2 regions of the Paenibacillus sp. 2KB_20 genome follow, and region 2 is predicted to be linked to the other one. Evidence: riboswitches for the same ligand, from Rfam matches in the RefSeq annotation. Region 2 holds a riboswitch; the other holds the start of a gene.
What was found. A riboswitch is a leader RNA that binds a small molecule or an ion and turns the genes downstream of it on or off. The one in region 2 is predicted to bind FMN.

Region 1: linked by a shared signal. The riboswitch ahead of ribD (bifunctional diaminohydroxyphosphoribosylaminopyrimidine deaminase/5-amino-6-(5-phosphoribosylamino)uracil reductase RibD) and the one ahead of AB4124_RS15180 (DMT family transporter) in region 2 are both predicted to bind FMN.

Annotation. Positions count from the first base shown of each region.
Region 1 covers NZ_JBFRHH010000003.1:118,847-135,379, reverse strand. The annotation lists gene spoIIM (stage II sporulation protein M) at 1-504, shown strand, start outside; gene fur (ferric iron uptake transcriptional regulator) at 614-1,078, shown strand; gene AB4124_RS09940 (YqzK family protein) at 1,417-1,650, shown strand; gene AB4124_RS09935 (site-specific tyrosine recombinase) at 1,693-2,577, shown strand; gene AB4124_RS09930 (purine-nucleoside phosphorylase) at 2,634-3,458, shown strand; gene AB4124_RS09925 (D-alanyl-D-alanine carboxypeptidase family protein) at 3,903-5,093, shown strand; gene spoIIAA (anti-sigma F factor antagonist) at 5,182-5,535, shown strand; gene spoIIAB (anti-sigma F factor) at 5,532-5,990, shown strand; gene sigF (RNA polymerase sporulation sigma factor SigF) at 6,002-6,757, shown strand; gene AB4124_RS09905 (stage V sporulation protein AA) at 6,939-7,583, shown strand; gene AB4124_RS09900 (stage V sporulation protein AB) at 7,580-8,008, shown strand; gene AB4124_RS09895 (spore germination protein) at 8,032-9,657, shown strand; gene lysA (diaminopimelate decarboxylase) at 9,775-11,106, shown strand; gene AB4124_RS09885 (peptidylprolyl isomerase) at 11,317-11,748, shown strand; gene AB4124_RS09880 (acyl-CoA thioesterase) at 11,818-12,219, opposite strand; FMN riboswitch at 12,422-12,606, shown strand; gene ribD (bifunctional diaminohydroxyphosphoribosylaminopyrimidine deaminase/5-amino-6-(5-phosphoribosylamino)uracil reductase RibD) at 12,874-13,974, shown strand; gene ribE (riboflavin synthase) at 13,994-14,662, shown strand; gene AB4124_RS09865 (bifunctional 3,4-dihydroxy-2-butanone-4-phosphate synthase/GTP cyclohydrolase II) at 14,710-15,948, shown strand; gene ribH (6,7-dimethyl-8-ribityllumazine synthase) at 16,210-16,533, shown strand, end outside.
Region 2 covers NZ_JBFRHH010000005.1:110,726-127,258, forward strand. The annotation lists gene AB4124_RS15170 (hypothetical protein) at 1-13, opposite strand, end outside; gene AB4124_RS15175 (RNA polymerase sigma factor) at 81-584, opposite strand; gene AB4124_RS15180 (DMT family transporter) at 720-1,700, opposite strand; FMN riboswitch at 1,836-2,002, opposite strand; gene AB4124_RS15185 (hypothetical protein) at 2,233-2,601, opposite strand; gene AB4124_RS15190 (choice-of-anchor I family protein) at 2,770-7,884, opposite strand; gene AB4124_RS15195 (hypothetical protein) at 8,120-8,329, opposite strand; gene AB4124_RS15200 (helix-turn-helix domain-containing protein) at 8,523-10,754, shown strand; gene AB4124_RS15205 (ABC transporter substrate-binding protein) at 11,111-12,478, shown strand; gene AB4124_RS15210 (carbohydrate ABC transporter permease) at 12,558-13,535, shown strand; gene AB4124_RS15215 (carbohydrate ABC transporter permease) at 13,532-14,371, shown strand; gene AB4124_RS15220 (Gfo/Idh/MocA family protein) at 14,398-15,402, shown strand; gene AB4124_RS15225 (aldose 1-epimerase) at 15,404-16,405, shown strand.

The sequences.
Region 1 (16,533 bases), on a different contig from region 2:
CAGCAAGAGATGGCCCGATATTTAAACCACTTTTTTGTAAACGTGCAGGATGGTGGAGAAACCATGAGTCAGTCTTCTTACTGGAGCATCGCAGCCCTTCATCTGAAATGGATTGGTTTGATATGGATTCTGGGATTGTCCGTCATCGGGCTTCCGGGAATATTGATATTGGACTTCTTAAAAGGAGTGCTTATTGGGTTTACGGTCGGTTACTTGGTCGGACAGTATTCTTGGAAAGGCCTGCTGTTCGCCCTGGTGTCGATTGCACCGCAAAATTTGCTCATCATCCCCGTGCTCATGATGTGCAGTGTAGCGGCGATAACCTTCTCTCTATACATCATCAGGGACCGATTTATTATGAATCGGGGCGGGAGCATGGTAAAGCCCTTTGCTTCGTATGCGATGCTGACCTTTTTCATGGTCCTGTTAACGCTCGGAGTCGCTTCATTTGAAACCTGGGTAACCCCGGCCATGATGCGCTGGGTCACGCCAATGTTGCTATAATCCGCGAATTTTTCCATAAAGCAAAACCGTTTGACTTTGTTTGTCAAATCCCCCTATAATGAAGGAAGTGAACAATAACGTGCAGTGATTTCCAAGGGGGAGGGAAACGATGGAAGCGCGGATCGACAAAATTAAGCAGCAGCTACAATCCCAAGGATACAAATTAACGCCCCAACGGGAAGCCACGGTAAGCGTATTGTTGGAAAATGAAGACGACCACCTTAGCGCAGAGGATGTATTTATGCTCGTGAAAGAGAAGGCTCCGGAGATCGGTCTGGCAACCGTGTACCGTACCCTAGAGCTGCTCAGTGAGCTTCATGTTGTCGAGAAGATAAATTTTGGCGATGGTGTCGCCCGTTATGACTTGCGGACGGATACTTCGAAGCATCACCATCATCATTTGATATGTACTCAATGTGGAAGCATGGATGAAATACGCGAGGATTGGCTCGGTCCATTGGAAGAGCGGTTAGAGCGAGAGTTCAACTTTACCGTTCATGACCATCGGCTTGATTTCCATGGCATATGCTACCGTTGCAAAGAGAAGGGCAAGAATGACCAGGACAAATCATAAATTTATATCATGCAACAAACCGCAGTGATGACCATCACGGCAAGCCCTCTACGGCGGTAAGCCGGGAGGGTTTTTTAGATGGCAACCTAATATAGATGGAACATGCACGAATCCGTATCGTTCACGCAAGAACAATCTAGCTTTTAACAACATCAACGTACGTCGAGAAGACGTTTTTTTTATTCTATCCTAATACCACTCAAGTCCAATGACTTTAGAACGATCAGCGAAAAGCCGTCATAATCCTGCAGCTTGTATCATAGGCTTTACGTGAAGTGATGCTGTAATACCCACTTTCACTTGGTGATCATTGCAAAGATGAAAGAGAGGCGCTGCCAGTGATTATATCGATCCGAAAAATAGGCTCATTGATCCGATTTATTACGATGTTTGCCGTTCTGACGATGTTTTTTTACTTCGTGCTGGGATGGGTGGGAGATTGGCTGACCCCAATGGATCCTTACCGTGCACCTTCCGGTCAAGCGGTTAAGGCTTTTCAGCCTGAAAGCACCATGGACTCCCGATATTCGCCGGCGGAACGTCTGCGATTGTACTACTGGTATGGGGAGTGATTGTGCTTGTAAAGGGCACACGGGAATAGGAGCAAAAAGATTATGAAACAATATCTGGACGAATATGTAACCTATCTGGAAGACGTGAAGGGACTATCCCGAAGTACGATTGAATCATACCGGGCCGACTTACAAGCCTTCATGGCTTTTGCCGCGGAAAGAGACGTTATCCATCCGCAGGAAGTTACACGAACAATGCTTGGATTATACATGGGCAGACTGAGGCAGCAGGGCAAGGCGGCGTCGAGCCTGCTTCGCTGCTCGGCTTCCTTGCGTTCCTTTTTTCAATATTTGGTGCGTCAAGCCGTTATAGGATTAGATCCGACCCAGTTGCTAGAAAATCCGAAGCCGGAACGGAAGCCGCCTAAGTCGCTAACCGTTGAGCAGGTGGACAAGCTGCTGTCGGCCCCGGATTCCGGAACCCCTCAGGGGGCCCGGGACAAAGCGATGCTGGAGCTGCTGTATGCTTCAGGCATCAAGGTGTCGGAACTGGTGAACTTGAGCACGCATGACATCAACATGGATATGCGCTTCCTGCGCTGTGCCGTTTCCGGAGGGAAGGAGCGAATTCTTCCGATTACCCAGATCGCAGCCGAGAGCGTGGCTTTTTATATGCAAGATATGCGGGACAAGCTGATTCGAGATGCTGATGAGGATGCATTATTCCTGAATTCACTCGGTACGCGCTTGACACGGCAGGGATTTTGGAAAATTATTAAAAAGTATGGCAAGCTGGCCGAAATCGATGAGGAGATCACGCCGCATACTCTTCGTCATTCGTTTGCCATTCATTTGCTGCAGAATGGTGCCGACTTACGTTCGGTTCAAGAGATGCTGGGTCACTCGGCATTATCCACCACCGGCATATATCAATCCACCAAGAAAAACATGAAGGAAGTATACGATCATTATCACCCGAGATCTTAGTCGGGACCTACTCTACTAGGATCTACAACTTATTCTCAGTTAGGAGAGGTATGAACATGAGTTCAATTCATCAACAAAGCATTAAGGAAGCAGCGGCATACATACGCGGGCAGAAGGGTGTCGAGCCCGAGGTCGGCCTGATTTTGGGTTCAGGACTCGGCGTGCTGGCCGAACTGATTGAGAATCCGGTTTCGATCCCGTACACGGACATTCCTCATTTTCCCGTATCGACTGTAGAAGGCCATGAAGGAGAATTGCTGCTGGGCACCATTCACAATCGACCTGTCGTTCTGATGAAGGGCCGGTTCCATATGTATGAAGGCTATGGTCCGGAAGTGACTGCTTTCCCGGTGCGCGTCATGAAAGAGCTGGGTGTGAAGAGTCTGCTCGTTACCAATGCGGCCGGCGGCATCAACACGTCCTTCGAGCCGGGTGACCTTATGCTGATCTCCGATCATCTGAACATGACAGGAACCAACCCGTTAATCGGGCCGAATGATCCGGATCTGGGCGTGCGATTCCCGGATATGTCCCAGGCTTACAGCCGTCAGCTTCGCCAATTGGCAAAAGAAGTTGCCGTGGGTCAAGGCGTTGCGCTGAGAGAAGGCGTCTATGCAGGTCTGCTTGGACCAACCTATGAGACACCTGCCGAGATCGTCATGCTGCGTACGCTAGGTGCGGATGCGGTTGGTATGTCCACCGTGTCTGAGGTCATTGTGGCCAGACATGCCGGCCTTGAAGTGCTGGGCATCTCTTGCATCAGCAACATGGCAGCCGGCATATTGGATCAACCGCTATCCCATGACGAGGTTATGGAGACAGCGGAGAAGGTCCGGGAGAAATTCCTTGCGCTTGTCATGGCCATTATCCCAAAAATGTAACATCATTCTAGTACGGGGACTGGACTCCTGCAGATGTAAATCTGCCGGAGTCCAGTCTTTTTGCTTAAGATTCTAGAATGTATAGGTTTTCAGCGAAGCTATTCGCATTTATATGTATTGGGGCCCCCGCAAAGTAATTGGAATAAGTATCGAAGCATAGGCTCCACTTTGTGGGGTATGGTATTGGGGTCCCCGCAAAGTAATTGGAATAAGCATCGAAGCGTAAGCTCCACTTTGTGGGGTATTGTATTGGGGTCCCCGCAAAGTATTTGGAATAAGCATCGAAGAATAGGCTCCACTTTGTGGGGCTATTCTGCGTTCCCTTAAGTTTAGGGCGATAATATTTCCTTGAAAACTGGAATAATTTGTTTTCATCCTGACGACAATGAATATCAGACCCGTTTCTTTTCGGGATGCTATTACGAATGTCAGGAGGGGATGGAAGTGAAAAAAGCGTTAATAGCTGGATTTCTGGTTCTATTTGTAGGGTTGTCCAGTGTAGCTGTACCAAGTTATGCAGAAAATAGCAAACCCGGCGAAGGATCATCTCAAGAGGAACTGGCACCAGGTGCTCGTTCTGCTATATTGCTGGATGCGGATACCGGAACCATTATTTACGAGAAAAACAGCCATGATAAGCTGCCTCCGGCGAGCATCACCAAGATCATGACGATGTTGCTTACGATGGAGGCCATCGACGAAGGGCAATTGCAGTGGACGGATAAGGTGCGTACCAGCGAATATGCGGCCTCCATGGGCGGATCCCAGATCTTTCTTGAGCCTGGTGAAGAAATGACGGTGGATGAGATGCTCAAAGGCATTGCCATGGCATCAGGCAATGATGCTTCCGTCGCAGTGGCGGAGAAAATTGCCGGCTCGGAGGAAGCCTTTGTGAAGCTGATGAATGAGAAAGCAGCCGAGCTGGGAATGAAGGATACACATTTTGTGAACTGCAACGGCCTTCCTGCTGAGAATCATTATACTTCAGCCCACGACATTGCGGTCATGAGCCGGGAGCTGCTGAAATACGACCAGATCACCAAATATACGGGCGCCTATCAAGATTATTTGCGTAAAGATTCGGACAAACCGTTCTGGCTGGTCAACACGAATAAGCTGGTTCGATTCTACACAGGCGCTGACGGATTGAAAACCGGATATACATCAGAGGCCAAGTTCTGTCTGTCGGCAACGGCCAAACGGGATGGACTGCGCGCTGTTGCTGTAGTTATGGGAGCTTCGGATACGAAGACGCGGAACAATGAAGTTTCTCGCATGTTTGACTATGCCTTTTCCCAGTATTCGATGCATTCCATCTATAAACCGGGTGAAGTGTTGGGTATCGTGAAGGTCCAGAAGGGAACCGTGCCCGAGATTTCGATTCAAGCGGATAAAGATTACAGCGTGCTGGTTAAGAAGGGCGTAAAAAGTCCGGATATCCGTCATGAAATCCAGCTGGAGCCGAATTTGAAGGCGCCGGTAGCTGCCGGACAAGTTGTCGGCAAGCTAACCGTCTATCAAGGTGAACGCGTGGTGAAGGAGTTCGAGCTGACATCTCCTGTCGAGGTGAAGAAGGCCGGGTTCTGGAAGCTGTTCAAGCGGACAACCGGCAAGTTGTTTCATGTAGATTCATAGGAGTTTTCTTCTAGTTTTGTCGGGATGCAGGAATGTCTTTTTCAAATGTAGAAATCTTTGTTCATGTCAGGGAGGAGAGTGAGCAAACATGAATCTGCATGTTGATATGGAGCATCACAGGCATGTACTGATCGTCCGACTGTCCGGGGAACTGGATCATCATACGGCCGATCATGTCCGGATGCAGCTGGATGAAGCTATTCAGAGACGTCAAACAGAGCACTTGGTACTGAGCTTAAAGGACTTGGACTTTATGGACAGCTCAGGACTTGGGGTCATCCTGGGACGCTATAAATTCATCAAGCAAAAGGGCGGAAAGATGGCGGTATGCGATGTCAAGCCGCAGGTTTACCGCTTGCTTGAAATGTCGGGGCTGTTCAAGATCATGCCGATATATGAGAACGAGGGCACGGCACTCTCGGGTTTGGAGGTAGTGTCATGAGTGAAGGAAGAGCACAGCATAATTTTATGACTCTGCAGTTTGCCGCAAAGTCGGAAAACGAATCCTTTGCCCGTGTCGCCGTGGCTGCGTTCATCTCCCAGATGGATCCCAACATGGATGAGCTGAGTGATCTGAAAACGGTAGTCTCTGAAGCGGTCACAAACAGCATTATCCACGGGTACGATAGTGATTCGGAAGGGATTGTCAAGATTGAAGCCTCCATAGACGGGGATATGATTACGCTGTGCATTGAAGATTCCGGCCATGGGATCGAAGACTTGGAAATGGCCAAGCAGCCGCTCTATACATCAAAGCCAGAGCTGGAGCGATCCGGCATGGGATTCACCATCATGGAAAATTTCATGGACGAATTTGAAGTGGTCAGCGAACCAGGCAACGGTACGTCGATCAAAATGAAAAAGAGGATCGAATCTAAGAAAGCTTTATATAATTAGGGGTTGGACAAATGGATGCCGATGTGAAGAAAACTTCGCAGACTTATTTGGACGACGCGGAGGTCAAACGACTCATTGCACTTAGCCAAAGCGGGGATAATGTCGCCCGGGACACGCTCGTCAACTGTAATATTCGTCTTGTCTGGTCTGTCGTTCAGCGGTTTATGAACCGGGGGTATGAGCCTGATGATCTGTTTCAGATCGGCTGTATCGGTCTCCTCAAATCCGTGGACAAGTTCGATCTCAGTTATGACGTAAAGTTCTCGACCTATGCCGTACCGATGATCATCGGAGAAATTCAGCGTTTCTTAAGAGATGACGGGACCCTGAAGGTCAGCCGATCGCTTAAGGAAATGGCCAACAAAGTCAGGAAGAAGCGGGACGAGCTGTCCAAGCAGCTCGATCGTCTTCCAACGGTGAAAGAGGTTGCCGAAGAGCTTGGGGTAACCCCCGAGGAAGTGGTGTTTGCCCAGGAGGCGAATAAACCGCCAACCTCAATTCATGAGACCGTATTTGAAAATGACGGGGATCCCATAACGCTAATGGATCAGATAGCTGATGAATCGCAAGAACGCTGGTTCGACAAGCTGGCCTTGAATGAAGCAATAGGAGGCTTGACCGAACGGGAGCGGCTCATAGTTTATCTGCGGTATTACCGGGATCAGACGCAGTCGGAAGTTGCCAGCCGGCTGGGCATATCCCAGGTGCAGGTATCGCGACTTGAGAAAAAAATATTGCAGAGCATACGGAACGAGATCGCGCAGTAGCGGGCCTCAGCCGTTATTCGAAAGTCTGCTCAAACTTAACGCCGCCCTTAGGGGACGGCGTTTTTTCATTTTTTAGTAAACCTTTTGGTCGTTTGGCGGATAAGAAAGTATGGTAAATCCGAGTAGAAAGGAGAGAGATTTCCCATACTAACGGTAATTTAGCAGTAAAGGAGTGTTTCGGATGAAGGTTAATCCCACTCCGACGGTGTTTCTGCAGCTAAGGAGCCGCATACGGTTACCAAGAGACCAGACCGTCAAACTAGGTGATGTCGCCTTCATTGTCTGCGATCCCGACTGGGAGAGACGGCTTAGAGCCCTGCCGCTTACGCAGCCGAAGGATCTCGATGGCAACCGCCTTGTCATGGATCTGATTCAAATCATCCCGAGGATTCAAGCGTTGATTCCTGGCGCCCATATCGAACCGATGGGAAACCATCATACCTTGGTGGAGCTTGTCGGTCCGGAGAGCAAGCGGTCAAAGTTGTGGTTCCCGCTCATTTGGCTGCTCTTGTTTTTCGGTTCCGCACTGACCATTATGAACTTCCATGCCGATGTTAACATGCTTGAGGTTCATATCCGAATCGTTGAAATGGTGACGGGGAAAAGAGACGAGCATCCCTATTTGTTCCAGATTGCATACTCGCTGGGGCTCGGATTTGGGATGACGGTGTTCTTCAATCATTTGTTCAAGAAAAAATGGAATGAAGAGCCGACACCGCTTGAGGTGGAAATGTACCTCTATCAGGAAAATCTGGATCAGTTCGTGGTCGCCGAAGAATATCGGAAAATGAACGCCGGCGCCGATACGACAGGTAAGGAACCATGATATTGTCCATTCTGCAAGGGATATTCACCTGTTTTCTTGGCGTAGCAGGGGGCATCGCCGTCGGCGGCGGAGTCATAGCGCTCATCATCGTGCTGGACATCATCCCGAGATTGTCCCAACTGACGGCAACATACAGCCGGGTTCATTGGTATGAAGGGGCTTTAATAGCGGGATCTTTCATCGGCACGGTGGCCGATTTCTGGAGATGGTCCATTCCATTGGGACCGGTTGTGAGTACCGTGATCGGATTAATGTGCGGGATATTCATCGGCATGCTGGCAGCTGCATTGACGGAAGTATTGAACGTATTGCCGATTCTGGCCAAGCGGCTCCGATTGACGGGGTATTTGTTTGGTCTTCTTATGGCCATGGTGGCAGGTAAGGTGGCGGGCTCTCTGTTCGATTGGTTTGTTTACAGCAAGTGATAGTAATGGCTAGGAGGTAGGTTATGGACGATAAAACAACACATAGCGGCGAACTGGATAGCGATATTCCGGTCATTCCCATCAAAGCGTTGGGGGAACAAGAGCTGAAGGAGAAAAGAGAGGCGGAAACCTCCAACAGCACTGAGGAATCCGTCATCTACTGGCAGCAAACCGACCATGTCCCCGCGAAGCTGAGTGAACTGAAAAAAGTGCTTAAGGAAGTTATCGGTCTTGGGGTTTCTTTTGATGTGGTATTCCGTGAAATGAACTTTGCCGGCAGAAATGCAGGGCTTCTCTTCTTAAACGGCTTCACGAATGATGTCGTGGTGACAGATATATTGACAAGGCTGACGTACCTGACACCGGAGGATGTGAGCAACCAGGCACTTACCGAGATGATGACCCGCTATATTCCACATGTCCAAGTGGAGCAGGATAAAAGACTAAGCAAAGTGATTAACGAAGTGCTTTCCGGTATATGTGCGCTGTTCATTGAAGACGCGCATTCCGCCATTTTGTTGGATACCCGGAAATATCCTGTGCGTGGGCTCGAGGAGCCTGCGGTGGAACGCGTGGTTCGCGGCGCAAGGGACGGGTTTACGGAGACACTCGTTACCAACGTGAACCTGGTGCGAAGACGAGTTCGTGATCCGGGACTGCACGTAGAGGTCATGAAGGTCGGAAGGCGGACGAGAACGGATGTATGCCTGGTTTTCATTGATGACATCGCGGACCGCACCCAGGTTGAGGCAATTCGCAGCAAAATCCAGGAAGTGGATTTAGAGGGGCTTCCTCTCGGTGATAAGCAGCTCGAGGAAGCTATTGTGAACAAAGGCTGGCACCCTTTTCCGCTGGTCAGATATTCCGAACGGCCGGATGTTGTATCCTCCCATCTGCTCGAAGGCCGAATTGTGATCATGGTAGATACTTCGCCGAGTGTGATGATTATGCCCACTACGTTTTTGGATCTTTGTCAGCATGCCGAGGAGAATCGCCAGACTCCGTTTATGGGGACTTATCTCCGTTGGATACGTTTTATAGGCATTTTTGCATCCATGTTCCTGCTCCCGCTGTGGATGCTGCTGGTTGTCCATCCTGAACTGAAGCCGCCGGGACTCGATATCATCGGTCCGCATGAGAACGCTAAAATTCCGATTATCCTGCAGTTTCTGATCGTTGAATTCGGCGTGGATCTGCTCCGTTTGGCTGCCGTTCATACACCGACACCGCTTGCATCGGCGATGGGGTTGATCGCTGCGATTTTGATCGGCGATATCGCTGTTAAGACCGGATTGTTTGTCAATGAGGTCGTCCTGTATATGGCGGTTGCGTCCATTGGAATGTACGCGACCCCGAGTTATGAGCTGGGACTTGCCAACCGGATTGTCAGACTAATTCTGCTGCTCGCCACAGCTTTGTTCGCGGTGAAAGGCTTTGTCATCGGGACGACGCTTCTGATTCTGCTCCTGGCAACCCACCGTTCCTATAACTCATCTTATTTGTGGCCGTTTATACCATTTAGTGCAAAAGCGATGGGCGAAATTTTGTTTCGCAAACCGCTGCTTATGTCAAGAAGACGGCCGGCTCTCAACAAAACACGTGATAACACGAAGATGGGCCCTGAAATGAATCCGAGAGGCGAGCATTAACAATAACACAAATGTTGTGTTGAAAAATCCATTTTGATTACCTTCCGTTGTCTGCTATACTGTGAACAATTATTCGATTACCCTATTTTGAATCAATGGATCGGAGGAATTGTAAGCATGTTTTTACACGGTACTAGCAAGATTAACGATCAGGGGCATTTGGAAATCGGCGGGTGTGACACATCCGATTTAAAAGCTCAATATGGAACACCACTATATATTGTAGACGAGCAGTCGGTCCGTAATCGCTGCCGGGAATACATCGATGCCTTCAAGGCGTCCGGTTTGAAGTTCCAAGTCGCGTATGCCAGTAAGGCGTTTTGCGTGATGGCTATGTGTCAATTGGCTGACCAGGAAGGGATGTCGCTTGACGTTGTTTCCGACGGAGAGCTGTACACTGCACTTGAGGCCGGATTCCCAGCGGAACGGATTCATTTCCACGGAAATAATAAAACGCCGGAAGAGATTGAGATGGCGCTGGATGCGGAAATCGGCTGTTTCGTTGTCGATAACGTAGTTGAACTGCATATGCTGCAAGCGATTGCTGCCGAGAAGAACCGGAAGGTCAACATTTTGCTTCGCGTGACACCGGGAGTTGAGGCTCATACGCATGAGTATATCTCAACAGGCCAAACGGATTCGAAATTTGGCTTCGATATCGGCAACGGCTCCGCTTATGAAGCGGTAAAGCTTGCCGAGGCTCAAGCGAATATTCATTTGATGGGCATTCATTCCCATATCGGCTCCCAGATTTTTGAGGTAGAAGGGTTTCAGATGGCTGTTTCACGCGTTGCAGAATTTGCAGCCAAAGTCAAGGCGGGACTCGGCATTACGTTCGAGGTTGTAAATCTTGGCGGCGGATTTGGAATCCGATATGTGGACGGGGACACTCCGCTTCATGTATCCGACTACGTAAAAGCGATTACGGATGCGGTGAAGACCCACTTCGCCGGCATTGACAACACGCTCCCTGAAATTTGGGTAGAGCCGGGGCGCAGTATTGTCGGTGAAGCAGGCACCACCCTTTATACGGTGGGCACAAGCAAAGATATTCCCGGGGTCCGTAAATACGTTGCTGTAGACGGCGGAATGACGGACAACCCGCGTCCGGCGCTGTACGAATCAAAATATGAAGCGCTGCTCGCGAACCGGGCGAATGAGAAGCCGGAAGAAACGGTATCCATTGCCGGCAAGTGCTGTGAGAGCGGAGACATGCTGATCTGGGATCTGGAGCTTCCGAAGGTAGCAACAGGCGATTTGCTGGCCGTATCCTGCACAGGCGCATACAACTATTCCATGGCTAGCAACTATAACCGGATCCGTAAACCTGCGGTTGTATTCGTGAAGGACGGACAGAGCAAGCTGGTGGTACGCCGCGAGTCGCTCGCGGACATCATCAGCCACGATGTAGTGCCGGCAAGTGTAACCAAAGAAACCGTAACGAACTAAACGGATGTTTGTTTTACGGCTCTAATATCCTAGAGGGCCCGCCAATGCCACCGGCTGCGGTCAGGGCTCTTTGGCATGCCTTGGACTTGATATGGAATGTGCAAACCGGGACAAGATCATTTTGCTTCGAGGCTCAATTCATAGTAAACTATAGAATGCATTGTAAAAAAATCGATTGAAGCGTTCTAATAACGGAAGGAGATAACACATATGGCTAAAAAAGCAAAGATCACATTGGAGAACGGCAAAGAGGTAGTGCTGGATCTGTTTGAGAATGATGCACCGAACACGGTAGCTAATTTTGAGAAATTGGCAAACTCCGGGTTTTATAACGGTCTTGTATTCCACCGCGTAATCCCTGGGTTCGTAGCTCAAGGCGGTTGCCCACAGGGAACGGGAACAGGCGGTCCTGGCTATACCATCAACTGCGAGATCAACCCTAACAAGCATGAGCGTGGAAGCTTGGCCATGGCGCATGCTGGCCGCAACACGGGCGGAAGCCAGTTCTATGTATGCTACGAGCCGCAGCCGCATTTGGACGGACAGCATACGGTGTTCGGTAAAGTTGTTGAGGGCATGGAGTACGTGGATGCATTCAAAGGCCGTGATAAAATGGAAAAAGTAGAAGTATACGAAGCATAAAAATAGCTTCTGTTCAGGACAGGCTCACTCTTAAGGGTGAGCCTGTTTTTATTGTTATTCCGGTAGGAGTTACGCAGGGTCGGGAAATAATTGACGAAGCTCTTCCGGAACAGGCCGGCTTTTACGAGTATGTACATCCATCGCCACACTGGTAACGGCGGCATCCGCGCAAAGCTCTTCCTGTTTGTTGTAAATCTTCTGAAGCAGCACATAACTCGTACGACCCATAGAATGCGGTTCGGTCACGATGGTCAGCCGTTCGCCTTGGCCGCACTCCTTGCGGTAATTGATGTTGATATTGACGGTAACGGTCTGGACGCCAAGCCGTTTCAGCATATCATATTGAAGACCTCCTGCTTCATACCATTCCTCACGGCCCCACTCCAGATATTCCAGGTATTTGGCGTTGTTTACATGTCCGTTCACGTCGATTTCCGTAGGACGGACGATAATGTCCAGCGAAGTTTTCATCCCAGCTCGCTCCTTTTTAACTGTATCTAGTTCCCGTGTTTATCCTACTAAACTGTTCTCTCTATGGGGAGTATTCTCCTTCTGGAGTCCATACACATATTGGTGAATAAAGTTATAAACTTTAAAAAAGTTAGTTGTTTTTTCTTGCAATTATCAAAAGGTGGTGATAAGATTCTTCATAAGATCAAACAATTTCATATGTTTTATCCTTCGGGGCAGGGTGAAATTCCCTACCGGCGGTGATGAACGCAGTGATTGAGCTTTTGAAAGCAGATGGCTGTGTCTTAGTCCGTGACCCGGATACGCGTGTGTTGGTTACACACCGTATGCGGTGGACCTGGTGAAAATCCGGGACCGACAGTATAGTCTGGATGGGAGAAGGAGTGAGAGACACATAAGCAACATGTGCTATTTGTGTCTATGCACACAACGTGATATGCGTTATGTGCAGGTTTTCACATGCAATTCAAATCTGTGCTCGCGATGATTGGATGTCGCCGGTAACGGATTTGGGTCGTTTGTTATAGGCAAAACCTGCATTTATGACGGTTATTTAGTGTGTCAATGATTAACTCCTATCAAGCCCTGTTAAGGATTCCCTGAATCTTTGGCAGGGCTTTTTTATGTGAACATTGGGAAAGGGGCATGTTTACCATGGATATCGTCAACGATGAATTCTATATGTCACTTGCGCTGGACCTGGCTGAACGTGCTCAGGGTCAAACCGAGATAAATCCGGTGGTTGGCTGTGTCGTTGTTAAGGATGGCGCGCTTGCAGGGGTGGGAACACATTTGGAGCGCGGAACACCGCACGCTGAGGTTCATGCCCTGAATATGGCTGGCAGCAAAGCGGCGGGAAGTACGGTGTACGTGACACTGGAGCCCTGCAGTCACTATGGTACGACGCCGCCCTGCAGCGAGAGGCTGATTGCCGAGGGTGTTCAGCGAGTGGTTGTTGCTTGCGAGGACCCTAATCCTCTGGTTGCGGGCAAAGGGATTCAAATGCTGCGCGCAGCGGGAATTCGGGTTGAGACCGGTGTCCTTAAGGAACGTGCGCTTCGCTTGAACGAAACCTTCATTAAGTTCATTACGACGGGTCAGCCCTTCGTAACGTTAAAGACAGCCAGCACGCTGGACGGAAAAATCGCATCAAAAACCGGCGATAGCAAGTGGATATCCAATGAAGAATCAAGAGAGCTTGTGCATACGCTGCGTCATCGCCATCAAGGCATCATGGTTGGCGTGTCAACAGTTATCGCGGATAATCCGAACCTGACAACGAGACTTGGCGTGAAAGGTTTGCATCCGATTAGGATCATCGTGGATTCCAGCCTGCGAATCCCGCCCGACAGCCATGTCGTGACAGACGGATTGGCGCCAACGTGGATCTTGACGACGGAGAAGGCCGATGAGACGAAGCGGATCGGGCTGGAAGAGCTGGGCGTTCAGGTCATCCCCTGCGGGCCAGGTCCACGTGTGGATCTGAAGGTTGCGCTGGCGAAGCTGGGACAGAAGGGGATTGCCTCCATTTTGCTGGAAGGTGGCGGTACTCTAAATGGCTCGATGCTGGAACAAAAGCTGGTGGATCGGCTCATCCAGTTTATCGCCCCTAAGATTATCGGCGGGTATGATGCACCTGGAAGTTACATGTTCAGCGGGTATGAACAGATGGACCAAGCGATTATGCTGACAGGACTTGAGACGGAAAGACTGGGCGACAATATTTATGTCACCGGGATTCCGGTCTGGAAATAAGGAGAAAGGAGGGAAGCCTGTGTTTACTGGATTGGTTGAGGAGATCGGCGAAATGAGGCGTATCGGACGGAAAGGCGAAGCCATGCTGCTGAGCATTTCCGCTAGCCGGATCATGGATGATTTAAAGCTGGGGGACAGCGTATCCGTTAATGGCGTCTGCTTGACAGCCACAACGATTGACAAAGGAATATTTACGGTCGATGTGATGCCGGAAACCTACAGAAATACGAACCTTAAGGAACTGCAGCCAGGCGGAAAGGTGAATCTGGAACGGGCAATGGCGGCCGGAGGTCGATTTGGAGGCCATATCGTTCAGGGGCATGTGGATGGCGTCGGCGTCATTCGGAATGTGCAGGCAGATCAGAATGCCGTGGTATACGAGATTGAGCCCGCGAGTGGGGATGTATTCAAATATATCATTCCGAAGGGCTCCGTCACACTGGATGGAATCAGCTTGACCGTTGTCAAAACAACAGATTCCTCCTTTACGGTATCCATCATCCCCCACACGCTGGCGGAGACGGTGCTGGCATATAAAAAAGCAGGCGATACGATTAATATCGAATGCGACATTTTGGGAAAATATGTAGATCACCTGCTGCATTACGGCTCAGAAGGGGCCGGGAGCAGAGGCGGGACAAAACCGGGAATCAGCAGGGATTATCTTGCAGAGCATGGATTTGCCTAAGCCGAGTGCTTCACATAGAGTCTCCATGAGAAGAAGGAGGAGTAGCGATGGATGAGCGCTTTTCATTTCATACAATCGAAGAGGCGTTAACCGATTTGAAGGAAGGCAAGGTCGTCATTGTCGTAGACGATGAAGACCGTGAGAATGAGGGCGATTTTATCGCATTAGCTGATATGGCAACTCCGGAGGTCATTAATTTTATGATCACCGAAGGCAGAGGGTTGGTATGTTTGCCCATGACGCAGGCCAGAGCTCAGGAGCTCGACCTCAAACCGATGGTTACCCAAAATACGGATTATCATGGAACGGCCTTTACGGTCTCCATTGATCATAAGGATACCACGACAGGCATCTCGGCCTATGAGCGGTCCATCACCGTCAAAGGTATCTTGGATTCGAATGCATCTGCATCCGATTTCCGAAGACCGGGTCATATGTTCCCACTGATCGCAAAAGATGGAGGCGTCCTGCGCCGGGCAGGGCATACGGAGGCCGCTGTCGATCTTGCCAGATTGAGCGGGTCCTATCCGGCCGGTGTCATCTGCGAGGTGATCAAGGAAGACGGCACAATGGCACGGCTGCCGGACCTTGTGGAGATTGCGAAGAAGCATGATCTGAAGCTGATCAGCATCAAGGATCTGATTCATTACCGCAATGAAAAAGAAAAGCTGGTCCAGCGAGAGGTAGCTGTGCGGTTGCCGACCGATTTCGGCGTGTTTCAAGCGGTTGCCTACACCAACGACGTGGACAATAAAGAGCATGTAGCTTTGGTAAAAGGGGAGATCGATGGGAATGAGCCTGTCCTCGTACGCGTGCATTCCGAGTGCCTGACGGGAGATGTGTTCCACTCCCATCGCTGCGATTGCGGTCCCCAATTCGAGGCGGCCCTCCGCCAAATCGATGAAGCGGGCAGAGGCGTTCTTCTCTACATGCGCCAGGAGGGGCGGGGCATCGGCTTAATCAACAAACTGAAAGCCTACAAGCTCCAGGAAGAGGGACTCGACACTGTAGACGCCAACCTGAAGCTCGGCTTTGCGGCAGATCTGCGTGATTACGGCATCGGAGCCCAGATCCTGAAGGATTTGGGGATCAGAAAGATCCGGTTGCTGACAAACAATCCACGCAAAATCAAAGGCCTCGAAGGATACGGCTTGGAGGTGGTCGAGCGCGTTCCGATCCAAATGCCGGAGAACGAGGATAACACGGGCTACCTGCATACCAAGCAAGCCAAGCTCGGACATATGCTGAAATTCAACGATATTGAGCAGAACGAGAGCACCAATTAATCACCACATAACAAAAGGTCAATCATGTGGGGAGGTTTGCCTCATGGAACGACCCAGCGAAGAGGACGGAATGCTGCTGGAGAAGCGGTAGCGGTCGCCTTTAAATCCTGATTTCTTCCCTCCAGAAAATAGATCATGAAATCAGGAGTTAACAGCGATCGGAAGCAGCAGCCGTCAGCGCAGCGGGCAACCACATCGATGTTATCCCAAATCCCATGTTTGACCTTATATAAACTCCAAACCGAAAGGAAGTTTTCCATCATGGCAACTATATTTGAAGGTAAATTAGTATCCGAGGGATTAAAGTACGGTATCGTCGTAGGTCGTTTCAACGAGTTCATCACCAGCAAGCTGCTGAGCGGCGCACTGGACGCATTGAAGCGACACGGCGCACAGGAGAACGAAGTGGATGTCGCGTGGGTGCCGGGAGCGTTTGAAATCCCGCTCATCGCCCAAAAAATGGCAGAAAGCGGCAAATACGATGCAATCATCACCTTGGGAACCGTCATTCGCGGCTCTACCACGCACTATGATTATGTGTGCAACGAAGTGGCCAAGGGGGTATCCGCAATTAACCTGAAGACC
Region 2 (16,533 bases):
TTCGCCGCTTCACTTGCCTCCATCCCCTTTCGCTATCGATTTGAAGCTTCACTCCTATAGACACGATCCTTATAGAAATCCTACGGATTCTCGGTTTCATAATGAATGCGCAGTTTGTCCCTTGCCCGGCGGATCCGAGCGGTGACGGCTTTCTCCTGCATATTCAGCCTGCTTGCAATATCGCGGACTTTCTCCAAGTAGAAGTACCTGCGGATGAATATTTCGCGATCCGGTTCGCCCATACCCTGCACCATGCCGCTTATCGTTTCCTTCTCCTGCCGGAGAATAGCCAATGCCTCCGCTGAGGGGCAAGAAACGGCATCATCTTCCAACTCGGATTCAATGACCCGCTGTCTTTTTCGTAAAACATTCAAAGTATGATTACGCGCGGCGATGGCCAGATAAGGCTTGAGACTATCTCCGCGCAGCATGATTGTGGACCCGTCTGTCCACAGCTTGACCAGCACGTCACCGGTGATTTCCTCCCATCCAGCAATGTCCGATCCTCCATGGACCCTCCCCCCTTTTATAACCATCTGTTTTGTTGAACCAAGCCATAGATCCGGTGCTACTATATAAGACACCTATAATTCCAAAAACCCTACACATCTTTCGAAAAAATGATCCCTTTGCAAGGGCGACAGGTCCATTGGGCAGCTTTGTAACGACAAAAAAGCCGATCCATTTCGGACCGGCATTTTTTGCAAACTTTTATGAAATTATTGTAATTGTGGAGAAGCTTCGGATTGCTGTCTGGAAATGATAAACAGTACGATCCAGATCAGCAGGAATCCCAGAAGCTGAGGACCTGTCACGATCTGCTGGAATACGATCCAGTTGATGAGCACGCCCACCATAGGAAAACTCAATTCCGCAAGTGTTGCCACGGAGGCTTTGGTCGTGGTTAACCCTTTATAATAAACCAGCAAACTCAGGAGACCCGGCAGCAATGCCTGACCGATCAGGTTCAGTGATACCAAGGCAAATGCCCCGGTATTCCAGGCCGGCATATTCCATGCTGCCCCCTCACTCCATGTAATGACGGTCAGGAGCGGCAGTGCCAGCACGAAACGCAGCGAGGTTACCGTCTCGTATTTCAGTTTGCCTACCATCAGGCGCCCCATGACCGTTGAACCGCCCCACAGGGCTGCCGCACCTAAGGACAAGAGGCTGCCAACTTGAATAAACTCGTTCCAATGGCCAATCGGAAGGGTTAGGCCAAAGGTCAGTAAATACGTGCCCGCCAAAGCGATAATGAGCAGTATCCCGAAATGGCGCGGAAGCTTCTCTTTCAGAAGTAAGCTGGCCAAAATGATGGCAAACAGCGGCTGAAGCTTCTGAAGCAGCAGGACGGCATTCAGATTGCCGCTCGACAGCCCCATCGTAAACAATACGGTAGCCAATGCCGAGCCGCCCCAGGATATAAACAGCAGCGCGCCGACATGATTCCAGCCAAGGCCTTTTAGTTCCTCGCGGTTCTTCCACAATACAGGGATTGCAATCAAGGATATAATGATGTGTTCAAGCAAAACGATCTGAGCCGAAGTCAGATTCTTGAGCAGAATGACCCGGAATAACGGGTCTACGCCCCACAGAGCGGCTCCCAAAACGACAAGCCAGAACCCTCCCTTAAAACGTCGACTTGCCTGTGCGTCGGAATCATAGGGTTTCATTTTGACCCCTGTATTCATATTACTCATCTTGCCCTCTCCTGTCTTGAATACGGAGGTCTTACTAGCAGAAAGCCCCCGCCATCGACATGTGTCGACGTATACGGGGGCTGATCAAATAAGCCTGCGTCGAATGGAAAATTTCCCATCTACGGCAAACTCATCTTTGATCTTCTCCCATCCGGACTTTACCGTCGGCCTTGGAATTGCACCAAGTCAGTCGCTGCATTCATGTTCGTGCCAGAACGCAGCGAGTCGCGGGCTGAGTTTCGTTCACGCCGGAACGAACCATCACCGCCGGTTAGGAATTTCACCTTACCCCGAAGATCCATATTCATGTTTTATTTTTGTCATGCATCCATACTAATTAACCGATAATCCCTATAAGCTTAGTTGATGAATTGAATTATAACATGAATCCTTTCATGTAAATACATCTATTTTCAAAATAAATGAAATTAGACTTAAATACAATGAAAAATCTCACGTTCAACCAAGACTTACTGAGAATTATACAGCAAGTATCGATTTGTTACCAGTATGATTTTTTGCCATTTTCCTTTTATGTTATATCGAATACCTTGAAGATGGACCGGGTACCGACTGCCCCAGCCTGGAGGCATAACAGATCGAGAGCTTCCTTGGTATTGAGGCTCATTCCGCCTGCTCGAGGCAACGCCATCGATAGATCTGTTGAACTGGCGGCGGTTTCACTCTCGAACTGCTTCGTCTCGCTTAATAGCATTTTGCTCCCATCCGGCCGAACCATATACTGACGCAAATAACCGCCTTCTCTAACGGTTACCATCTTTCCCTTGCCCTCTTCTTCCTTCTTGTTCTTCTGGAACAGCTGTTCAAACCCTTCTTGGGCTGGTTCGGCTTTCTTCGATTTCACAGGACTCCAGTATGTATATGCTGACTCAACGCGCATGAACTCACATCCTTATCCAATTGTTATTTTAACCCTTACTTCAATTATCGGATGCCTGAACACTTCTCTTTAATCGCTCACAAATGACTTAGATATAAAAAACCGCCCGAAAGGTTTCCGATCAACCTTAAGGACGGTCTTATAATTTCTAATGTATTCCCGCTTCGCTTAGTTCATGAACTTCAATGCTGCCAAAGTCCGCTTCAGAACAAGTGCTGCTTGTGCACGGGTAACCAAATCGAGTGCTCCGAAATTACCCTGATTATCACCCTGCACGATGCCTTGCTCAGTAAGACTGGCTACATGGGCAGCCGCCCAGACAGGGATGGATGCCTGATCTTTGAATTCATTACCAGCATTCGCGCCCTGGTATGGCAGGCTTGTCGGACTTACCGCTTCCATAGCCCGGGTAATCATCACAGCCATTTCTGCCCGGGTCATGCCGGCATTTGGTGAGAAAACACCATCTGTGCCGCCTTCGATCAAGCCGTAACGCAACGCTGCGCCGATCTCGCCGGCATACGCGGAGGCATCCTGGACATCCTTGAATGCTCCGCTCTCGATAACTGGACTAAGTCCCATCGCACGGACCAGCATAGCCGTAAACTCTGCTCGCGTGATTACCTTGCCCGGTGCGTACGAGTTAGCGTTAACTCCGTTCACGAGAAGCTTGGAAGCCATAGATTCGATTTCCGCTTTCGCCCAGTGTCCGTTTAGATCCGCAAAGGTTTTCTTGTACTGCAGCAGTGCATAAATGCCGTTTCCGGCATGCTTCACTTCGATGGCCGATTTACCGTTCCATGTCGTCGCTGCAGCCGGTACAAATCGGAAGGTTCCTGCATCGGCGTCATAGATTATAGCAGTGACCGAATTCGGAGCTGTTCCTGCCGGCAGCGGCAGGATGCGACTGACCACACGCTTCCCGAAATCCTTTACTTCTTGCTCTGCGCCCGGCACGCCAACCGCTACGCCAAACTGAAGTGCTCCATTCGCAGCCATCACGGCGCCCATGGAAGCTGCCTTGCTTGTCATAGCATCCACCACGCTGCTACCAGCCGGGGTCATGGATATTTTCACTTGGATGCTTCCGGAGCCTTGTACAGACTTCAAAGCCTCATCCAAATGCAGAGCCGTTACCGGAAGACGGAACGCTCCAAGTGCAGTCTCCAGCACCAGGGTCGTATTCGAATTCCGTTCCATCGCCTGCTTCAGACCTGCTGCCGAAAGGGATAGCTCAGCGGCACGGTTCAACTCAGGGGCCCGAATAATGAGTTCCTGCTGCCCGTTCGCAGACAATCCGGCAACTGCCTTCTTCCACGCCTCTTCCTTCACCGTAATGTGGTCCACAGCTCCACCTGCAGCGATTATTTTCAGATCCTTACCTGTCATTACGTTGGGCAATGATGTATTTCCACCCGTGGAAGGAGGGTTAGGCTGCGTTGTCGGCGGTGTTACAGAACCGCCTCCCGAACCGCCTGATCCTGAACCTGATCCCGGAGAGGAGCCGTCACCTGGATTCACCGGTTTCTTCTGCTCGGTAATTCGTCCCTCGACCTTCGGCGAGACCTTTCCGCCAAGCTTGGTCACGTATTCCATGAAGATTTCATAATCCGGATAACCCAGATCCTCGTTATATTTCCCTTCGGCAATCGCTTCGGCAAAGGATTTATATCCGTCCCCGCCCTTGGCCACAAAACTGTTCGTTGCCATCCGGTACGTTTCGGTCAATACCAGGGGTTTATAGCTTCCGCCCTTCATAATCTGTACATCGTACACTTTATTTCCTGCCGGAGCGCTAGGATCCCATTTGAATTTCATCCCGGCGATTTGCGGGAATTTCCCCGGCAGATCGGCCAATTTCGCACCGCTAATTCCGTTTTCCAATCCGTCCTTCAGCTGCTGTCCTGTGACGTCCATGACAAACAGCGTGTTTCCGAAAGGCATCACCGTGCGCAGCTCGCCCATCGTGATTTCACCTTCATCAATAGCGGCGCGAATACCCCCTCCATTGGTGAGGGCAATATCGGCGTTCTTAAGCTCCTTGGCTTTTGCCAGCATGCCATCCGCAATTAGATTGCCGAGATTCGTTTCCTTGGAGCGGACATTCTCGCGCTTACCGTCCAGCAGAACATCTGCTATACCGACTACCTGCTTCATGAGCTCTTCTAATTCGGCATTATAAGGGGCCAGCATATCCTTGGCCTGCTTGTCTTCTGCCACACTGCTATCCACCGGAATCAGCTTGCCGCCGAGCTCGCCTTCTCCGACGAGGACCTTGCCTTCCTTGTCAAATTGCAAGTCGACCCGGCCGAGGTATTTCCCCCATTCATTCGCTTGCACGATGACGGTTGGTGTTCCGTGTTCATTGTCCGTCACCACTTCCGGTGCATTGAGCGTCGTATGGGTATGGCCTCCAACAATGAGGTCGATGCCTTCAACCGCTTCGGCAAGCGCCTGATCTTTGGCGTAGCCCAGATGCGACAGACCGATGATGATGTTAAGTCCTTCCTGCTCCATCGCCTCCACTGTTGCACGAGCTGAGGTTACCGCCTCGTTGAATACCACATCTTTGCCCGGGCTGGACGTCTCGGCTGTATCTTCAGTGGTTAAGCCGAATACCCCGACCTTCTGGCCGTCAACTAGTAATGTCACATATGGATATACCCCGCTATTTGCCGTCGTCTTAGGCTGATCGGTATCGATCACCGCCGGCTTACGGATCAGGTGCGAAATGTTAGCATCCTGACTAAGATCCACATTCGCGCTGACGAGCGGGAATTGTGCCTTGCTTACGAAATCTGCTAGCGTCTTGGTGCCTTGATCGAATTCATGGTTACCGAACGTCATCGCGTCATAACCCATATAGTTCATGAAGGCCAGATCGGCCAATCCAAACCATTTGGTAAAATACAGATCGCCGGAAAATACATCCCCTGCATCCAGCAGCAGGCTGTTTCCGCCCTCGCTGCGGACCTGCTTAACCAGCGCAGCCCTTCTGGCGACTTCGGACAGATGCGCATGCGTATCGTTCGTATGCATAACCGTTAATTTCCATGGATCTCCTTCCGGCGAACCATCCGTTACCTTAACCGGTACTTCCGCTGATCCATAGCCATCCTTGCTCAGAACGGTGATCACGGCTTCACCTACGGATACCGGTGCAACCAGACCGTTCGGATCTACGGTAACTACCGTTTCATCAGAGGAACTCCAGGCCAGCTCGCTGGATCCGCCCTGAGCGGGATCAACGCTCGCTTGCAATTGTACCGGGGAACCGCCCGGATTCAGCGTGAGCGAAGAGTGATCCAACGTAATTTTGGTCACCTGAAGCTCCAGCAGTGCCACCGTTCCGCTGACCTCATTCGCAACCAGCAGCAGCGGGCGTCCTGTCTTGCTGTCTGCGGCCGGAATAAAGTCCAGTCCCTCCGGGCCGGAATCCGATGCAATCCCTCCGTTAAAATCCCGTGTATTGATGTAGTTCAGAAACGCCGGATCGGATGGGTTCGTCACATCATACGTCATTACCCCGCCAATGCGCTCCAAGCCGACAAAAGCCAGCATCTTCTGTCCTACCTTACCCACCGTTACATATTCGGGCTCTGGTCCTTTCTTGGAGCTGCGGCTGTCCAGATCGGTTTTGTCATTGCTGGCATTGAAATGATTCGGTAAACGCTCGGCTGTAATCTTCTCAAAATCACTGCCGCTGTCATACACCTGGGACATATCGGCTGCATTCCATATGGAGAATGAACGACCTCCGTACAGGTACAGTCCCTCATTGCCCATATCGCTGGCAACTTCAACCTTATCGTAGGTGGTTCCTTTGTCTGCCAGAAATTGTGCTGCCGGAGACAACGGATTCAAATTAGGTTTCATTTTGCCAATGTTACTTTCATTGCTTCGCTCATCCCAGCCTGTTGCGTCCCCTTCATTCGCGGACAGAATGTACTGCTGTCCATTCACGCTATAGGTCGCGATTCCGTCAGGCATATACATTCCGTAAAAAGGAACGTTCTCAAACTTGATTTGTCCATCCTTCAGAAGGTCAAGCTGATTCTCTGGTTGATTGAAGTCCTTATACCCGAGTCCCTTAACCGCTTGAATACGCTTCGCGGCGATATCGACCACGGCGATCGCATTATTCTCCTGCAAGGCGACGTATGCCGTCTGCTCATCTTCGGACAACGAGATGTACTCGGGCTCAAGATCATGAACAGCATCGTCCTTGTTTCCGGTGCTGCGAATTTGCCCGTCCGCTTCCACAGGTCCGCGAATATGTACCTGATCGTCCATGATCGACGGGTCATCAAACTTCAGATAACTTACTTCGCCCGATAGGGTGTCGATAATCGTAATGCTTCCTTCCGGATCAGAAGCAGTCTCTGTACGAGGCTCGCCTTCATCCGCTGTCAGGATATAACGGCCATCGGAAGTATACTTGACCATGTCCGGCTGGATGCCGGTTTCATAAGATCCGATCAAACCGCCGTCATAGTCGAGTACCAGAACCTTGCCGGCTTTTGCATGATCCTGCTCCTGAACAGCGACCACCACCTGCTTCGTCTTGGTGTTGATATCCACGCTGGTCAGGTCCCCATACAGAAAACCGCCCGTGCTTGCCAAGTCTTCCACATTGATCTGCTTGTCCTTCAGCAAGCTGCCGTCAGCGCCAAGTGACACGATTTCGAGACTAGCCGGCTGAGTTGAACCATTGACCAGATAGAGCTTCCCGTTATCCTTGTTGTATTTTACAATTTCCGCAACGCCGCCATCCTTATTGGAGGTCCCTACAGAATAATGCCCGATCATCTTCATGGCTAACTTGTCAGCCACCGGATCAGGCCGTTTCCCCAATACTTGCAATTTCACAGTCGATTGAGCCGTAGCAGGTATGGCTGCACTATCTTGTACCGTTACCTCAACCGTATATTCGCCCTCTTGTCCAGCAGCAGGCGTACCCGTAATAGATCCTGTATCAGACATAATGTCCAAGCCTGCCGGTAAACCCGTCGCCGAGAACGTATACGGTGCTTGTCCGCCATACACATCAACGGTTACCGTATATGCTTCTTCTGCATGAGCATCCGGAAAAATTTTATCGGTAATGCCGAAATGAACGGCAGCGACAGTTGCATCTTGTGATGCTGTCTCCATGCTTGCCGTCCGGAGTATCTCCTGTCCCTCTTCAGCCATCACGGTGCCCGCCGAAAATAGAGAGGCCATCGCGATTTCCGCCGCCATTAACAGCGAGACTACTTTCATGCTTTTATGCTTCAACTCCATATCCCCTCTTCTATCCTTATTTAATTTCAAGTGTAAGGAAGAAGTGTTAACGCATCCTCAATAAAGGTCACGGTTTGTGTAAAATGGACGCTACACAGCAAAAAAAGCCGCGACAGCCATGCCGGGCTTCTGTAAGCGGCAGCTGTGTCCGAGCTACCTGCCGCCTTGAAATTACCTTCATATATGCTTTGTGATACTCCACTTATCAGAAGAATTACCCGCTTACTCATCGCCTTTAATCAATGATTCCAAAATGCCTCATCGTGGCTATGGTTATCAATATACACCAACGTATGAACAAGATGGCCCACATGAGCAGAAAGCCCTGAATCAACCGCTCAACCATCCATTCCATCTTCTTGTTCGAAGTATATCTCCGCCTCTGCTTAAAAAGCCATACCGCGAAGACCTTGGGAATATCTCTGAATGTCGTCTTCGGCTCCATCTGCTGCGTCTTCCTCTTTGTCACATTTCCGACAATATTGTAGTCAAATCGACATGATGTCTGATAAACTAACATAAGAATTGCTATTTGTAACAAACACTTCACAAGAATAACAGCCGAAGATCAATTCATGACTATTCGAGGCCATAACGTGTGAATATCATTTATGTTTGCCTAGGAAAGAGGAACCAACATGAATCGTAACTGGTTTACGCGGATGCTCATGCTGTATATCCCTGTCTTTCTGATCGTCCCCGCCTTTTTATTTTTTGTCTTTTCCCAATCATTGAGCGAGAGCAACCGACAGGATGCCGAGCGCTCCAATGCTTTCGTAACCCAACAAGCGATGCTGATGATTGATACGTCGTTGTCTTCGCTGGATCAGAAAATTTCGCTCGAGATGCTGCGTAATCGAAAGGTCATATCCTTTTTCTCCAGAAGCACGGAAAAGGATCTGCCCCTTCAGGTGGACGTGATGAATCTTTTGCGCGATTTAAAAATGACCAACCCCCTGATTCATTCCATCTATATGGTTCAAGCGGATCATAATCAAGTCCTCAATGAAAGCACGAGCTATCCCTTGGATCAATATGCCGATAACGCCTTCATTCGCTCCAAGCTGGAAACACCCAACAGCCATTGGTCGGATATCAGATCATACAAGGAGCTGCCCTCCGACAAAGGGGTGCCGGTCGTTTCATTGACGCGCAGCGTTTCCATCTTCTCGAAGCATCATGGGCTAATCGTCGTTAATGTAAGCGCTGACGCCTTGCAGGGAATGCTTCTTCAAATGCACGATCCGTCTTCCCGCATACTCAGCCTGTATGATACCCAAGGGAACAGCTTATTTGATATGGCAAAATCGAAGACTTCTGTAAGCAAGCCTGTAACCAACAACGGCGCCCTTCAGTCAGACGCGAATTCCGAGTATACGGGCTGGCGCATCGTTAGCAGCGTTCAAGGGGCGGATACCTTCAATTTCATTATTAGCTTATCAAATATATGGTTTATTGCCGGTTTGCTTCTATGTGCCGTTTCGGTTGCCTGGATCGTCTACGTGACGCTGCAAAATTACAGACCCATTCAGCGCCTGGTCAACCAGCTGCAGCAGCTATCCTCCAAGGATGACGTCCCGGAGGAAATCCATAAAAACGAATTTACATTCATCAATTCCAAATTGCAAAATATGATTGATCAGAATAAAAGGTTCCAGTTTCAGTTTGAGGAGGACTTGAAGGCTCAGCAAAATTTTTTCATGTACGAGCTGCTGGAAGGGACGCGCTCTTTCGATCTGAAGGAATGGGAGAAGGAAGCAGCCAAGCACGGCCTGCCTGTGCTGTTTGGCAAGCCATTGGTTTTTGTCCTGGAAATTGATCATCGTTCAGAGTGGAGCGCCAACTACGGTCAGAAGCAGCATGGCTCCCAGCAAAAAGCCATTGAAACGGTCATCCTGGAAGCGGCGTCGGATCACGCCTGCGAGGTAAAACTTCTGTGGGTGTCCTTGCACCAGCTTGCTTGCATTTTGGTCATATCGCCACAAGCGGAGAAACATGGATTCGAGGCACTCTCCTTCACCGAAGAATGCCAGCGCCGATTTGCCGATGCCTTATCGTTCACCGTATCCGTCGGCATCGGGGAGCCGGTTGAGCATCCGGATAATCTGCATGATTCCTATCACGAGGCATTGGATGCGCTGCAAACGAAGCCCGTAAACCGAAGTGCCATGATCATTCCTTATTCGTCCGATGCCTTGTCGAAGGATCACAGCTTTCATTATTTTCAACAGGTCGACCGGATCGTTGACGCCTTCCAACTGCAAGAAGTCAAGTGGAAGACACAGATGCAGACGCTCTTTCAGAATATGCTGGAAGAAGGCATATCCCGACGGGGCGCAAGCAGCGTACTGCATTACCTGACGTACCATTTGAACAAGACGGCTTCCAGTATGAATGACGAATACTACCTGCTCTGGAAAACGGAAACGCTGCCGGCACTCGACCGGGTTCAGAAAGAAATCGACCTGCCGGAAGATTGGACGCAGATGGTGCTCCAGCTTCTGGAGCAATTTGCCGAGCGGCTGGATAAGCAGCGGAATCTGCGAAGCCAGGGAAACCTCGTACAAGAGGTTAAGGCTTATATTGAAAAGCATTATACGAAAGCGGAACTATCCCTTGACTACTTGCAAGACAAATTCGGGATCAGCGGCAAATATCTGAGCAGATTATTCAAGGAAGAGTATGGCTTGAAATTTGTGGACTTTTTGATCGATTTGCGAATTCAGGAAGCGAAACGACTCCTTACGGAAAGCGCATTGTCTGTACAAGAAATTACGGAACGGGTCGGTTACAGCAGCCCGATTTCATTCGCCAGGACTTTCAAAAAAATTACCGGCGTACCCCCAATGGATTATCGTAAAGGCAAATAAAACGGCGCAGACCCCGATATCAAACGAAGGCCGAGGAGGACATAAAAGTCTCCCTCGGCCTTCTCCCGTTCATGCCTTGGTTGCTCCTACCCGCGCAGTGATGCCCTTCACCGCAAAGTAGAAAATAGTTTCTCGTAGAGAAAAGTTTTTTGTGATTAATATTACATACAATTTCCAGTGTTATTTAAATTGCCATCGCGGTAACGTTTACACTGACACTGTATTCACCTTTCGGTTTGTTTTACGAAAAGTGTTTGTTGTCCTGACTTGGCAGCAGGTGTTTTTATTAAGGGCATAGGAACGGCGCCTCACCGCGCTTTCCACAATACTAAAAAGCCAGAAGGGGATGAACTAGCATGGTAGACAAGAACAGAAAGAAAAAGGGATGGACGGCTCTTATCGCTGCAGCCCTTACGTTATCAACCGTATTAAGCGCATGCTCGGGTGGTAAAGACCCGGCATCGGCAAGCAATGGCCCGTCCGAAGGTGATCAAATTACGATCTCGTTCGAGACGTCGGTGTATGCGGAAGAACCTCATAAAAAGGCAATCGATGCGCTCATTGCCAAATATAATGAATCCCACCCTAACGTCACCATCAAAGTTCACGGCACAGACTACGAGAATTACTGGGATAAACTGACCACGGAGATTCTGGCAGGTACACAGGGGGACATCGTTCAGGTATACCCTGAGAATATTGCCACCTATAATGCGCTGCAGAGCGGCGGCACTTTCGTGAATCTCGACGAAAAGATTCAAGCGAGCGGACTTGAGGACAAACTTGTCGGACAGGAACTGAGCAAGGTCGACGGCTCCTATTATGCGCTGTCCAATTACGCATGGGGATCAACCGGCATTTTCTACAGCAAATCGATGTTCGAAGCGGCCGGAATTGATCCTGCCTCCATTCAAACGATGGACGACTTCAAAGAAGCCGCCATTCAACTTGGCGGTGTTAAAGACGGGCAATACGGGTTCTCCAGCGTCATCGGCACACATCCCTTTATCGCCTCGGAATGGTACAGGCTGCTCGCTCGTCCGGTATCAGGAGGAATTTACTTCCCGGACGGCGAGGCAGGCCCTTACGAAGCCGACCGGATTAATGTCAACTCGGCACCGAACGTTTGGGCAGCGGAGTGGTGGCAGGATCTAATCAAGAACCCGCAGGCAACGCCTCCAGGAACCCGCGACAAGAAGGTCAGCCGCGAGATGTTCTGGAATGGGCAAGCCGGCATGATGATGGATGGCCCCTGGTTTATCGGCATGACCAAAGAACGCGATGAAGCTTTAATGGACGACCTTGGGCTCATTCCGCAGCCTTCCGTCGTATACGAAGGCCAAACCTATAAACCGAACCCGCACAATTACCCGATCGTATCGATGATTTCCAATGACAGCAAGCATCCTGATGAAGCTTGGGAGTTCCTTGAATGGATGACATCCCAAGAGGCGCAGCAGATTATCGCCGGCTCTGGCATGATTCCGAGCAGCAAGGAATATGCCGAATCCGAAGAATACAAATCGGAGAATCCGCTGGCTGCCCAATTCTTCGATTTCCAGGAGAATGTATATGCGCCGGCCGTTATGGACCCGCCAATTCCCGAACTCGGCTCCCTCTCCCAAATCCTGATCAATGCCGCGCAGGAAATGTTTGTTGGCATGAAAGACGCCAAGACAGCGCTGGACAGTGCAGCTGAGCAAATGAAGGACACGATGCATTAAAAAACATTCGGATGATCAAACGTTTGAAGCCGCCTGGCTTCGTGGCCGGGCGGCACTTACATCATAAGGAGGTAGGGGAATGAATCCAACGCGAACGGATGTGACAAGCAGGCAAACTCCCTTGCCATTGAAAAGACCATCGAGGGCAAAGCGTTTATGGCTAGAGGAAAAACGACATTTCAAAAAAAATATAGCCGCATATTTATTTATTGCACCGCTGGTCATTACCGTTGCTCTCGTGCTCCTCTATCCGATTCTGAAATCGGCGCTGATGAGCGTGCAGTACTGGAAGGTTGCCAAACCGATTGCCGAAGGCAATCCCTTTGTAGGATTGGACAACTATACAGCCGCGATCCAGTCGGGGAACTTCCTGAAATCGTTAGGCATTACCTTTCTATATATTATCGTGACGGTGGCTCTGCGCTTCCTGCTCGGAATCGGTACGGCCGTCCTGCTGAATATTCCCTTCAAGGGCCGAGGGCTTGTAAGAGCACTGGTGATCATTCCATGGGCCGTACCTGAAGTCGTTGCATGTCTCGTATTTATTCTGATGTATGATTACCAATTCGGCGTGATCAATGATCTGCTGCTGAAGCTCAACCTGTTGGCCAATCCGGTCGCTTTCCTCGGCGAAGCCGACACCGCGCTCTGGGCAGCCATGTTCGTCAATGTATGGAAGGGCTTCCCGTTCGCGGCCATCATGCTGCTGGCCGGTTTGCAAAGCATATCCAAAAGCTTGTACGAAGCAGCGGAAATCGACGGTGCCTCGAAATGGCGCCAGTTTCTCAGCATCACCTTCCCGATGTTGAAGCCCGTATCCGTCATCGTGTTCCTACTGCTTATCATCTGGACCATTAAGGATTTCGGCATCGTATACGTCCTCACCGGGGGCGGACCGAGCCGGGTAACCGAAATACTGACCATCTTCATCTACAGGGCAGGCTTCAAATCGTTTGACTTCGGTCTGGCCTCCGCTGCAGGGATGATCCTGCTGGCGATCTCCATTGTGTTCACCGTCATTTACATGAAAGCGACGAAGGCAGGTGAAATGTCATGAGCAAAGGCCCAAACAAGTTTCTAGTATATGTATGCGCTGTTTTTATTTCGTTGTTTGCCGTGTCTCCTTTTCTATGGATGATCTTGACTTCGTTGAAGCCTCAGGCCGAAATCTACAGCACGCCGCTGACGTACCTGCCACATGAACTTAATTGGAATGGTTACAAGGGAATGCTGAATCCCAATGCGGATGACAGCGCCAACTTTATGAAATGGTTCGGTAATACGGCGCTAGTCTCGCTGCTAACAACGGTGTTCTCCCTTGTCATCTCCGCTTTTGGCGGCTATGCGATGTCCCGGTTCGGCTTCCGGGGACGGATGTCGCTCGGATATATCATCTTGTTGACGCAGATGCTCCCCGGCTCACTGCTCATTATTCCGCTGTACCTTATCATGAAGGATTACAATCTGCTGAATTCCCATCTGGGTCTCGTAATCGCATATACCACGTTTGCAGTACCGTTCTGTACATGGATGCTAAAAGGCTACTTTGACAGCGTATCCCAGTCCATCGACGAAGCTGCGAGCGTAGACGGGGCCAACCGGTGGACAACCTTTATCCGGATCCTGCTTCCGCTCACGCTTCCCGGGCTCGTGGTAACCGGCGTCTTCTCCTTCTTAACCAGCTGGAACGAGTTTATGTTTGCACAGACGTTCATCAGCGATTACGACAAATGGACGCTGTCGGTCGGCATCGCCAGCTTTCAGGGACAGTATGTCGTCAACTGGGATTACCTCATGGCGGGCTCCGTCATAACAACGCTTCCGATCGTGATTGCGTTCTGGCTGCTGCAAAAGCATCTGGTCAGCGGAATGACCGCCGGAGCCGTTAAATAAAGATAACCATTCAAGGAGGGGTCACAATGATCAAATTCGGAATCGTAGGCATGGGGATTCGCGGCAGCATGTTCGCCGATACCCTTAGCCAAAATCCTTATGCAGAGCTGGCTGCGGTCAGCGACGCTTATGAAACAACCCTGAACGCCAGCATGGAGAAATACGGGGTTCCAGGGTATTTGCAGGTTGAGGATATGCTCGAAAGCGAGGCTTTGGATGCCATCGTGATTGCCACGCCGGATTTCCTGCATAAAGAGCCCGTTATGCTTGCAGCACGGCAAGGCATTCATGTCATGGTTGAAAAACCCTTCTCCACCTCCGTCGAGGAAGCCGAGGACATGTACGCCGAGGTCGAGAAGGCGGGCATTAAGTGCCTCGTCGCATTCGAGAATCGCTGGAATTCTCCATTCGTTGCAGTTAAGGAAGCGGTCCAAAATGGTGACATAGGCAACATTCTGACCATCAATACCCGCTTAAATGACACCATCTACGTGCCCACCAAAATGCTGAAATGGGCCGGGGAATCAACACCCGGCTGGTTCCTTTTCCCTCATGCCACGGATATTGCCTTATGGCTGAAAAGCGGGGTTCTGCCGGTGAGCGTTTACGCGGTAGGCACGAAGAAGAAATTAGTCGCGATGGGGATCGACACCTACGATTCCATGCAAACGATCGTGTCCTTCGATGATGGCACGCACGCTACATTTACGACCAGCTGGGTGCTGCCCGAATCGATGCCGCTTATCTACGACTTCAAGGTCGAGATCATCGGCGAAGACGGGGCATTGTATGTCGATTTATCCGATCAAATGGTCCGTAAAGGAGGCAGCGTGTACAGTCATGTCCATACGCTCGGTACACCGATCAACGGCCAATATACTGCAGCACCCAATTATATGCTCCATTCCTTCGTCGATCATATCCGCCTGGATACGATGCCGGAATCCGGCGCAGCTGCCGGTTTGTTGAATACCAAGCTGGTGCATGCCATCCATCGCTCCGTCTTAAGCGGACAAGTAGAGCAGGTGTGACATGGAGACATGCCCAGCAGTTGAACGATGTACATTTCTTGACATGCCTGCAGTTAGGGCCGAGAATGATCGCTTATCCATGACGGTGGTTCCGGGCTGGGGGAGCAGCGTCATCTCGCTGCGGTGGAAACCATCCGACACGGAATTGCTGCGTATGCCGCCTTCCATGACGGAATATGAGCGGACACCCTTGTTATATGGCATTCCTGTTTTATTTCCGCCCAACCGGATCGAAAACGGGAGTTTTACTTTTGAAGGCCGGCCCTATCAATTCCGGATCAACGAGCCGCAGCATCATAATCATGCGCACGGGCTTGTTCATGACCAGGCATGGGAAGTCGGACGCTGCTGGACAAAAGGGAATCGGGCCGTGATCGAAACCGTGTTCTCTTCAAGAAGCCGTCCAACGATCCTGTCGCAATTTCCCCACGAGTTCACCATCCTTCTGCGTATGAGCATTGATGGGGCCTCGTTCAGGCAGACCGCGGAAATTCGCAATAAAAGCACAAGCTCTTTTCCATGGGGACTGGGATATCATACCACCTTCCGCTTTCCCTTCGGAAATGAATACGGTCAGGAACGCTGCACGCTGCAGGCCCCTGTCGGGAAACGATGGGTCCTTAATGACCGCGTGCTGCCGACCGGCGAGCTCGCCCATGATTTCCGCAGCAGAGGCTTACGGGATGGCATCTCCGTCAGTCAGTTTCCGCTCGATGATCTGTTCCTTGCCATGCCGGAAGACCGGAATGAAACCGTATTAACCGATTCGGCGGCAGGCCTCCGGGTTACATACCGTGCGGATGACGCATTCAAGCAATGGGTGCTGCACAATGGCGATGGAGCGAGCGGTTATCTATGCCCCGAGCCTTACACATGTGCTACCAATGCCTTCAACCTGGAACTGGATCCGGAAATCACCGGCATGCAGGTTCTGGAGCCCGGCAGAACCGCCCTGCTGTTCTGTACCATCCATGTAGAAGAACTCTGTTCCTCATCCGATTAAACCATAACAGAAGCGGTCCGTAAGCAAGGATGTTTCCTTGAACGGGCCGCTTCATCATGTAACCTGTTTCACCAATTATTTGGATTAGCAAAAGACGCGATACGGAACCCCCCGCCCCGCGTCTTTCG